Regions from separate parts of the Vibrio sp. Of14-4 genome, predicted to be linked through region 3. Evidence: predicted binding sites of a transcription regulator. Region 3 holds the regulator's gene; each other region holds the start of a gene.
What was found. The regulator PurR, encoded in region 3, represses purine synthesis genes. The targets are predictions, from matches to a motif close to TNANGNAAACGTTTNCNTNA.

Region 1: the regulator PurR is predicted to act here: its motif matches at 1,837-1,856, upstream of purL (phosphoribosylformylglycinamidine synthase).
Region 2: the regulator PurR is predicted to act here: its motif matches at 1,515-1,534, upstream of purE (5-(carboxyamino)imidazole ribonucleotide mutase).

What each region holds. Positions count from the first base shown of each region.
Region 1 is NZ_JAKRGI010000009.1:123,646-127,306, reverse strand. It holds gene purL (phosphoribosylformylglycinamidine synthase) at 1-1,702, opposite strand, end outside; gene mltF (membrane-bound lytic murein transglycosylase MltF) at 1,989-3,506, shown strand; gene MHN79_RS20895 (hypothetical protein) at 3,609-3,661, shown strand, end outside.
Region 2 is NZ_JAKRGI010000021.1:69,896-73,556, reverse strand. It holds gene hemF (oxygen-dependent coproporphyrinogen oxidase) at 1-829, opposite strand, end outside; gene MHN79_RS17640 (L-threonylcarbamoyladenylate synthase) at 852-1,409, opposite strand; gene purE (5-(carboxyamino)imidazole ribonucleotide mutase) at 1,605-2,090, shown strand; gene MHN79_RS17630 (5-(carboxyamino)imidazole ribonucleotide synthase) at 2,094-3,227, shown strand; gene MHN79_RS17625 (type I DNA topoisomerase) at 3,251-3,661, opposite strand, start outside.
Region 3 is NZ_JAKRGI010000001.1:115,127-118,787, forward strand. It holds gene MHN79_RS00520 (TfoX/Sxy family DNA transformation protein) at 1-177, opposite strand, end outside; cyclic di-GMP riboswitch class I at 368-454, opposite strand; gene purR (HTH-type transcriptional repressor PurR) at 594-1,601, opposite strand; gene torD (molecular chaperone TorD) at 1,818-2,465, opposite strand; gene torR (two-component system response regulator TorR) at 2,664-3,365, shown strand; gene elyC (envelope biogenesis factor ElyC) at 3,407-3,661, opposite strand, start outside.

The DNA of each region.
Region 1 (3,661 bases), on a different contig from region 3:
GACAAATGGCTTCAAAAACAGGCATGTCTTCTTTCGCCACTGCCAGTACGTAACGCTCTTGAGATTCATTACACCAGATCTCAAGCGGGCTCATTCCCGGCTCATCATTTGGCACATCACGCAGCTGGAATTTACCGCCGCGCTCACCATCATCGACCAGCTCAGGCAAAGCATTAGAAATACCGCCAGCGCCCACATCGTGAATAAAAGCAATAGGGTTTTTATCGCCTAGCTGCCAGCAGCGGTCGATCACTTCCTGACAGCGACGCTCCATTTCTGGGTTTTCACGCTGCACTGAAGCAAAGTCTAAATCTTCCGCTGATTGACCAGATGCCATTGACGACGCGGCGCCACCGCCAAGACCGATATTCATCGCAGGGCCGCCGAGCACAATCAGGCTCGCGCCGATTGGGATGTCTTTTTTCTGTACGTGCTCATCGCGAATATTGCCCATACCACCAGCGATCATGATTGGCTTGTGGTAACCACGTATCTCTTCACCAGCGTGTGAGGTCACTTTCTCTTCATAGGTACGAAAGTAACCTAGTAGGTTAGGACGGCCGAACTCATTGTTAAACGCAGCCCCGCCAAGTGGGCCTTCAAGCATAATATCTAGCGCGTTAACAATACGGTCAGGCTTACCGAAATCGGTTTCCCAAGGCTGCTCAAAACCTGGAATGCGTAAGTTAGAAGTGGTGAAACCTACTAAACCCGCTTTAGGCTTACCGCCAATTCCGGTTGCGCCTTCATCGCGAATTTCACCGCCAGAACCTGTCGATGCACCTGGCCATGGAGAAATAGCAGTTGGGTGGTTGTGAGTTTCAACCTTCATCAAGATGTGCGCATCTTCATGATGATAAGTATATTGACGCGAGTTTGGATCAGGGAAGAAGCGGCCAACTTTTGAGCCTGTCATTACCGCTGCATTATCTTTATACGCTGATAGTACGTGCTCAGGTGTTGTCTCATAAGTGTTTTTAATCATCTTAAACAGAGACTTAGGCTGCTCAACACCGTCAATCGTCCAATCTGCATTAAAGATTTTGTGACGGCAGTGCTCTGAGTTTGCCTGAGCAAACATCATAAGCTCGATATCATTGGGGTTACGGCCAAGCTTGGTAAAGTTTTCCACCAAATAATCGATTTCATCTTCTGCTAGGGCCAAACCAAGCGACACGTTAGCTTTTTCAAGCGCCGCGCGTCCGCCCGAGAGAATATCCACATCCGCAACCGGTGCAGGCTCTGCAACTGTAAATAGTGCCGCAGCCGATTCAAGTTCAGTAAACACCACTTCCATCATGCGATCATGAATAATGGCTTTGACCTGGTTTAGTTGAGCGTCAGATAGCTGACTTGATGCTTGCAGATAATAAGCCGTACCACGCTCTAGACGTTTGATTTTTTCTAGGCCACAGTTATTGGCAATATCGGTTGATTTAGAAGACCAAGGTGAGATGGTACCAGGGCGCGGAGTAACCAAAAGTAACAGACCTTGAGGCGCATGCTCTTCTATCGTTGGCCCATAAGTCAAAAGCTTTTCAAGTTTCTCAAGCTCAGACGCGTTTAGGTCTTCAGTTAGATCAGCAAAATGCATAAACTCAGCGTAAACTCCTATAATAGGCAAGTCTTGTTCACGGCAAAGTTCGAGTAGTTTGTTAACACGAAACTCAGAAAGAGCTGGGGAGCCACGCAAAATTCTCATGTGCTTAGGTCTCTTATATTAAGGTAATATGGGAATAAATTCAGAAGGTTATATCAATACCTTGCAAACTTATGCCGATGCTACCTCTGTGTGACGAGCGCATTATAAAGGATTTATTTTTGTGATGTAACACCAAAAGCAACCGTTTGCGTCATTTTTTTCAGCAAATTTGAATTACCGCAACAATCGTAATTTCAAATCTTTCGTCGCAACGGGGCCTGATTGGCTTGCCTTGTCACGACACTTTGATATAAATGCTCATAATGGAAGTATGAGAATGTGGTCAATGAAGAAGCATTACTTAAACCCTATGACATATCTTGGCGCACTGCTGTTTTCTGCCTTGATGCTGTCTGGCTGCCAAATCGAATCTGAGCCTAAAAGCGACTTAGACCAGATCCGTGAACGCGGCGTCTTGCGCGTCGGAACATTAAACAACCAGATTTCTTACTATATTGGTCCAGATGGTCCTGCTGGTTTGGATTACGAATTGGCGCGAGAGTTCGCCAATGAACTCGGCGTTCAACTTGAGATGAAACCCGCGTATCGCATTTCATCACTCTATCCTGCCCTTGAGAAAGGAGAGATTGACATCATAGCAGCAGGGTTGATTTCATCCCCTGAGCGCACGGAACGTTTTAGACCGGGTCCTGCTTATTACTATGTCAGTCAGCAAGTTGTATATAAAAAAGGCAACTGGCGACCAAGAACGCTGGAGCAGTTGGTCAGTAGACATGATGCTGATGGTGAACAAGAAGCTAAGCTTAAAATCGTCAGCGACTCGCATGTTAAAAAAACACTCAATACACTAAGAGAAAAGGACCACCCAGATTTTGTGTTCGAGGTTGATCCCGAAGCTGAAGTCAGTGATTTACTCAAACAAGTCGCCCAAGGTGAGCTGATGTTCACCGTCGCCGATTCGGTCGAATTGTCACTGTCACAACGTGTTTATCCAGAGATTGCCGTGGCGTTCGAGCTTACTGAAGATCAACCGATTTCATGGTTTGTACGCCGCTCTGAAGACGAAAGCCTTTACGCTCTGCTGATTGAGTTTTTTGGCTACACCAAACAATCTGGCCACCTTGCGTCTCTTGAAGAGAAATACATTGGCCACATAGGTAGCTTTGATTACGTCGATACCCGCGCATTTATCCGCGCTCTCAATTCTAAATTGCCGCAATGGGCACCGCTATTTAAGCAATATTCGGATGAATTTGACTGGCGATTAGTCGCAGCATTGGCTTATCAAGAGTCTCACTGGAACCCGAAAGCAAAATCGCCGACCGGAGTACGCGGTATGATGATGCTGACCTTGCCTACAGCTAAAAGTGTCGGAGTGACTAACCGCCTTGACCCTCAACAGTCGGTACGAGGCGGCGTTGAATATCTGCGCCGCATGGTGTCTCGCATCCCCGACTCTATTGCGACACATGAAAAAATCTGGTTTGCTCTCGCTGCCTACAACGTAGGTTACGGGCATATGATGGATGCAAGAAGACTAACCAAAAAACAAGGTGCCAGCCCCGACTCTTGGGTGGAGGTTAAGGACAGATTGCCCTTATTGAGACAGAAGAAATACTTTAGCCAAACCAAATACGGCTACGCAAGAGGGGACGAGGCGAAAAACTATGTCGAAAACATTCGTCGTTATTATCAAAGTATCATAGGCCACATTGATCAAAAACCAATCGAAAAAAGTGACAATAACGTTGATGATATTGCAGTGATTGAACTTCCAGACGCTTCACTTTCCAATGCAAGTGAGACCCTTCCACAACCAGTATCAGAGCAAACTCAAGAGTAACTAAAGCTTCATAATTCAAGTGCTCCTTAGCACTTGAATTATTGCTCTGCGCCCATACATAGTAACTTGTGTTTATTTCAACCCAAATAGGAGGGTGTTTTCATGCGTAGACGCAAAGTTCAGTCAAGACGCCTAAGTAAAACTGTTGCAGCTAA
Region 2 (3,661 bases), on a different contig from region 3:
ATGGCGGCATAGACATTAAAATTGACTCAGTTCGGCCGCCACTTTGCAATCCAAACAAAGTGCCGCGGTCAAAAACTAAATTAAACTCAACGTATCGACCGCGACGATATAACTGGAACTGGCGCTCTCTATCACCAAAATCAGTGTCTTTACGTCGCTCAACTATGGGTAAATAGGCCTGAGTATACCCTTCACCAACTGCTTTTATATATGACAAGCATTTATCAAATTCCCAATGATTAAGATCATCGAAAAACAAGCCACCCACTCCACGCGTTTCGTCACGATGAGGCAGATAGAAGTATTTGTCACACCAAGCCTTATGCTCGCGATAGACGTGCTCGCCAAACGGAGCACACACTTTCTTGGCGGTCTCGTGCCAATGGCGAGCATCTTCTTCGAATGGATAAAAAGGTGTTAAGTCAAAGCCACCGCCAAACCACCAGATAGGCTCTTCACCGTCTTTTTCAGCAATGAAAAAGCGCACATTAGCATGGGAGGTGGGGACATAGGGATTATTAGGGTGCATCACTAACGATACCCCCATAGCTTCAAAACGTCGACCCGCTAATTCAGGACGATGAGCCGTTGCTGAAGCAGGCATTTCTTGGCCTTCTACATGTGAAAAATTCACTCCACCTTGCTCAAAAACCAACCCATTAGTCATAACGCGGGTGCGCCCTCCGCCACCTAGCTTCTCTCCAGGTTCTCGACTCCACGCATCTTCTTTAAACTTGGCGGCTCCATCTACCTGTTCCAACTGCTGACAGATTGAATCTTGTAGTTCAATTAAAAATTGTTTTACTGCTTGTTTGTTGATGGCTGACATTTGTCTTACTTCCCTAACAGAATTAACCTTGTCTCAAAACCTTAGATGTTTTAGCGTCACGAATCTCACTCGGCTTATCTCTTCCACCAGTTTCACCAACCAAAATTGCCGACAATCGGTTTCCTAACTGCTGCTCCACTTCTTGTGTTGTCATACAAGGAGGCTGACCACTCAAGTTAGCACTGGTCGAAGTTAACGGTTTTCCAAAAGCGTTACACATCTTTTGGACTAAGGGGTGATCGGTAACACGTACTGCTATCGAATCGAATTGACCACTCACCAAGTTTGAAACTTTATCACTGCACGGCATAATCCAAGTGACCGGGCCAGGCCAGGTGCTATGAACTTGATTCAGCTGCTGCTCGGAAAGCTGAGACTCATCTATATATGGCAATAACTGCTCATAGCTAGCAGCAATTAAAATCAAGCCTTTCTCAACAGGTCTTTGTTTTAACTCCAGCAGTTTTATAATGGCTTCCTGGCTATCGGGATCGCAACCAACACCAAACACTCCTTCGGTTGGGTAAGCGATGACCTCACCATTGTTAAGAGCCGATAACACTTGCTCAAAATTATCCACGGATTTTTCCTGTATGATTGCACTTGAAGAACCAAAGTTTACAAATATTCTTCTCTAATGCCTAAAGCTATTTGATGACAAATCACACTCATCATTATCAAAAGCGAGCGCAAACGTTTGCTTGAGGTGAAAATCCTCGTATAATACTGGCAAATTTATCTGCTCATCTAAAAGAGTTGAATTAAGGAGTTGAAGATGAAAGTCGGTATCATCATGGGTTCGAAGTCTGATTGGCCAACCATGAAGCTGGCAGCAGAAATGCTGGATCAGTTTGGAGTAGAGTACGAAACAAAAGTAGTCTCAGCTCATCGCACCCCACAACTTCTTGCCGATTACGCCAACAGCGCTAAGCAGCGCGGATTAAAAGTGATTATTGCCGGCGCAGGTGGCGCTGCCCATTTACCAGGTATGGCCGCAGCTTTCACTAGTCTTCCTGTATTGGGTGTGCCAGTTCAGTCGCGGGCTTTAAAAGGCATGGACTCCTTACTTTCCATCGTACAAATGCCAAAAGGCATCGCAGTTGGAACTCTCGCTATTGGCGAAGCAGGTGCAGCCAATGCAGGCATCCTAGCCGCGCAAATCATAGGTACTCATGATGAAGCTGTGATGGCAAAAGTTGAGGCTTTTAGAGATCAACAAACCGAAACCGTTCTCGCTAACCCTAATCCAGCTGAGGAGTAACCCATGCAAGTGTTAGTGCTTGGCGCAGGTCAATTGGCACGTATGATGTCTTTAGCTGGCGCCCCTCTGGGCATCAAGGTCATAGCCTATGACGTCGGTAGTGAAGAAATTGTTCACCCTCTGACACAGGAAAAAATAGGTAAAGGACTGGCTAATGCCATTGAGAAGGCCGATGTCATTAGCGCGGAATTTGAGCATATACCGCATCCAATCTTAGATGAGTGCCAAGGAAGTGGGAAACTTCTTCCCTCATCTGAGGCCATAAAGTGTGGCGGTGACCGACGCATGGAAAAAGCGCTACTGGATAAAGCCAAAGTTCGCAGCGCCAAGTATCATGTTATTCAAACCAAAGAGGACTTCACTCAAGCAATCGAGCAGATCGGTATCCCTATGGTGCTAAAAAGCGCCCTTGGTGGATATGACGGCAAGGGTCAATGGCGCCTAAAAAACCATGAGCAGATAGAGTCGATTTGGCAAGAGATGAAAATCTGTATTGAATCAACAAATGATCAAGCCATTGTTGCTGAAGAATTCGTGCCATTTAACAGGGAAGTATCCTTAGTTGGCGCTCGCGCAAAAGATGGGACAGTCAAGGTTTATCCGTTGGCAGAAAATATCCACACTGAGGGTGTATTGAGCATATCAACCGCTATTGCTAATAATGAACTGCAGCAACAAGCGGAAACTATGTTCACTGCTGTTGCTAAACAACTTGACTACATCGGGGTGCTGGCGCTTGAGTTCTTTGATCTCGATGGCACCTTGCTTGTCAACGAAATCGCGCCTCGCGTTCATAATTCCGGCCATTGGACACAACAAGGGGCTGAAACCTGTCAATTTGAGAATCACCTCAGAGCAGTATGTGGAATGCCTCTTGGCAGTACCAAGCTTGTCCGTGAAACTTCTATGATCAATATCCTCGGAGAAGATAGCTTACCATCTGAGGTTTTTGAGTTATCGGGATGTCATGTGCACTGGTATGGTAAAGAGAAGCGAGCTGGGCGAAAAATGGGCCATATTAATGTCTGCGGTGATTACACAGGTGAGCTACAACGAAAGCTTGCTACTCTGTCTAACCTATTGGACTCCTCCGCCTTTCCTGCAGTTCAGCAATGGCGCGATAAAGCGAGCAATTAATCAACCAGGTCAGACGGCGCTATTCATAGCGCCGTTTTTTCTCCAATTAAAGCCTGTGTGTAACCACATTTTCGGTCAGCACATTGAAGCTTATTGCCATTGGCAAGCGTCTTCTCGACCAGTAAAGGAAAACCACATTGCTCACAGCAACCTTTCACGGGTGGCTGATTAAGCGCAAAACGGCATTTAGGGAAATTATCACAAGCATAGAAGGCTTTACCAAAGCGGTTTTTTCTCTCAACCAATTGGCCTTTGTGACATTCGGGACAGTCTATGTCAGCACAACATGGGGCTGACTTGGCTTCTTGGTCTAACGATTCTAAATGGGAGCAATTTGGATAATCACTGCAACCGATAAACATGCCATAACGACCATGACGTAGCACTAACTCTTGGCCACACTCAGGGCAAGGTACCCCTAACTCTTTAACAAC
Region 3 (3,661 bases):
AGTTTTAAATTGATTGGCTAGTTTGTCATCGGCGCGGATGTGTAGCTTATCGTTAACGACTAATGCGAACATTATGTCGTCTGCGAAGATGCCGAATCCGCCGAACATTGAGCGCGATTTTATCTGACCAAGCTGATCAAAAAGTCGCATCGATTCTTTAAGTATTGGTTTATCCATGCTGTTTTATCTCGGTGTATATTTTATTATACGCCACCAAAGCCAGGTCCGAGAGATTAGCAAAATAATGCAGGTAAAATGTTGATAAAGAAGTCATACATTTTTTAGAACAGACACATGTGGCTACCGAAACATCAAATCACTAGTCCATGTATTGTTTTAAACGGTATGATAGTTTGCATTTTTGCCCATCGGCAACTCCGCTACCTTTCAGTTCCCTGAGTCAGGCCGGAAGCTTTGCGTCCCACTCTTTCGAGTTGGTTTGCCCTGTTCGTGGCATTAGTCGAACAATTTAAGAATAAATAAGATTTGAGGTAAGTATCACAACGTGATTGAATAAGTGTGATATCGATCCAAATATTTTGTGTCAAAATGATAGAGTCGGCTAATAGTTTAACTTATCAGCCGGTTCGTATTCATTCACTTAGATTGTAAACCGTATCACGAATCACAATCTCTGGATGCATTTCGAAAACACGCTTTTCATGCTCTTTATCTTTGATACGTTCCAAAAGAATTTCAAACGCATTTTTGCCTACGCGACGTTTAGGTTGGTGCACAGTAGTAAGTGGTGGAGAGAAGTATTCAGCGAGCTCTATATTGTCATAGCCGATAACTGAAATCTGTTCAGGTATTTTAATTCCTTTTTGCTGCAGTCTGCTCATTAGACCAAGAGCCATAGTATCATTGAAACAAAAGACAGCCGTTGGTTTGTTATCCATTGCGACAATTTTATCTGCGGCGAGCACGGCAGTATCGCATTCGAAGTTGCCTTCGAGAATCCAGTCCTCGTTAATTTTTAAGTTAGCTTCACTCATTGCTCGGCGAAACCCTTGTATACGTTCTTGGCACGCTGCTTTCTCAAAGTGCCCACTAAGACATGCGATATCTTTATGACCGTGTTCAATTAGGAATTTTGTTGCTAGATAGCCGCCTTCTTCGGAGTTATCGATTATTTTATCGGCTTGAGAGCTTTCTGGACCCCAGTCCATGATGACTTTAGGGATATCCTTTTGGCGGTCAAGCATTTCACTGAGTTCTTCGGTTAGGTCGGAACACATTACTAGAATACCATCAACACGTTTTTCGGCGAGCATACGTATATAATCACGTTGCTTCTCATATATTCCACCAGTGTTACACAGTATGAGAGTATAGCCTTGGCGGTAACAATAGCTCTCTACACCATCGATGACTTCAGAAAAGAAAAGATTAGTAGATTGAGTGACAAGCATGCCAATAGTACGGGTACTGTTACACTTTAGGCTTCTCGCTACAGCGCTTGGAGCATAGTTTAATTCAGTCACTGCCTCCATCACTTTTTCTTGAGTTGCTTCTGCAACAAAGCGAGTTTTATTTATTACATGAGAAACAGTTGTTGTCGACACGCCGGCTAAGCGTGCTACGTCTTTGATAGTGGCCATAAGGTTCTGTCCTGTCGATGACTGCCGTGAACTTGCATCAAAAATTTGTGTAAGTGGGCAGTAAGTATCAGAAACACAAAAACCGCCCTATTTAGCGGTTTATCTCTAGTTCTGTCAGTTTTTATCGTTTTCGTTCTCGATTTTATATCGCAAAGGCTTTAAGGGCAAACAAAAACCTAAATTCTAGTAGGCTTTCCATCACATATTTGTGTCTAATTACTCACCTTTTAGAAATGAGTAATCCTGTTTGATAAACGCAAGAGTGACTTCTGTCACTGATGCATAAAAGCCGAAATTATCCAGTTTCTGACACTTATCTACAAACGAGGGGATCCAAGAGAGAAGACGGGCTTCAATAAATTGTGCTTGTTCCTGCATCGAAGTTTCCATCTCCTTCGGTTGCATTAGCTTGTTGGAGCAAATGATTAGGTGGCCGAGAAAGTCTAATTCTACAGCAATGTGATCAGCCGGCTCATTAAGGCTTTTATTCACCTCTATTTGATACTGGTACATTAAGTTTTCCATTTCTGTGGCAGGTATATCATTGAGCAGTCCTGAATCGCCAATATAGATAGATGCGTAGGGTAGGGCAGAATCTTTATCGGATTTAAGAAACAGATTACAAAAGTCAGCCGCTAGTTCGAGTTGGGCATTGTTCCTGCTGAGCACACGATTAAGCGCATCTATTAGTTTGTTTATATATGGCCTTAAATGCTCATTCTGCCCAAGCGCTGTTAGGAAGGCGCGAACTTGGGGGGAATGGTACTCTTCAAGTACCTCAGCAGAAAGTTCTCTGGCGAATAAACTTGATAACCACCAATAGATTTCGGCGCGCTTCTCATTTAAGGATTTGATGTCGTCCATTAGATAATACTCTCCACAGTTATGTAAGCTATCTGGGATAAAACTTGTGTTATCCATAAAATATCAGTTCGGTGTCGTTTAGGTTGTTTCAAATCAAAAAAAGAGTGCGTATGCACTTATAACCGACACAAATACTAGAATTATGACAGCTTATGAATAGAATACGAGTCAATAGGTTAGGTGTATGCAGTGGTGTAAATGGGTTATCACGTATTAATTGTCGAAGATGACGCAGTGACTCGTAGTAAATTAGTTGGCTATTTTCAGCATGAAGGTTATCGAGTATTTGAAGCTGAAAATGGTGAAGAGATGCGCGAATTAATAAAAAGCAGCAGTATTGACTTAGTGCTACTGGATATTAATCTGCCAGGTGAAGATGGACTTTTGCTGACTCGTGAACTTAGAAGCCAGTCAGATATAGGGATCATCTTAGTGACTGGGCGTACTGAAAACATAGATAAGATCGTTGGCCTGGAAATGGGAGCTGATGACTATGTGACCAAACCCTTTGAATTGAGAGAGTTAGTGGTTCGAGTCAAAAATTTACTCTGGCGCATAGGCTCTGCTCGCCAAGCTAAACCGGCTGCAAGTGCTAATAAGTTAGTTCGTTTTGCGCACTGGACATTCGATATACCAAGGCGCTCTTTAACAAAAGAAGGTAAGCCTGTGAAACTGACTAAGGCAGAGTATGAGTTGTTGGTGGCGCTATCTTCTTATCCCAATCAGGTACTAAGTCGTGAGAAAATTCTTAATATGATCAGCCACAGGGTTGCAGCACCTAATGACCGCACGATAGATGTTCTCATTAGACGGATGAGAGCCAAAATGGAATGTGATCCCAAAAACCCTCAGCTATTTGTTACAGTGCATGGCGAAGGCTATATGTTCGCGGGAGACTAAAATAAAGAGTATACCGAGATATGCTCGGTATACAAAGAATGTTAGGCGTCGCCATCAGATACAGGGTTATCAGAGGCTATTCCTGCCTTGTGGTCATTGTTTGAAGCCCAGTCGCGCAGAGTTTGCCATATCAATCCGAGCGTTTCATGCCAGTAAATTTCAGTTTGTTCGAGGTAAACTGCTTTGGGCGAATATTTGGCCCAGGCTTGTTCTACATTGCGTTGAGCGAGATAGTTAGTTGGTGCTGGATAGGGCTTTAATCCTGCAGAGTAAAACTCATTTAGCGCTCTTCTCAT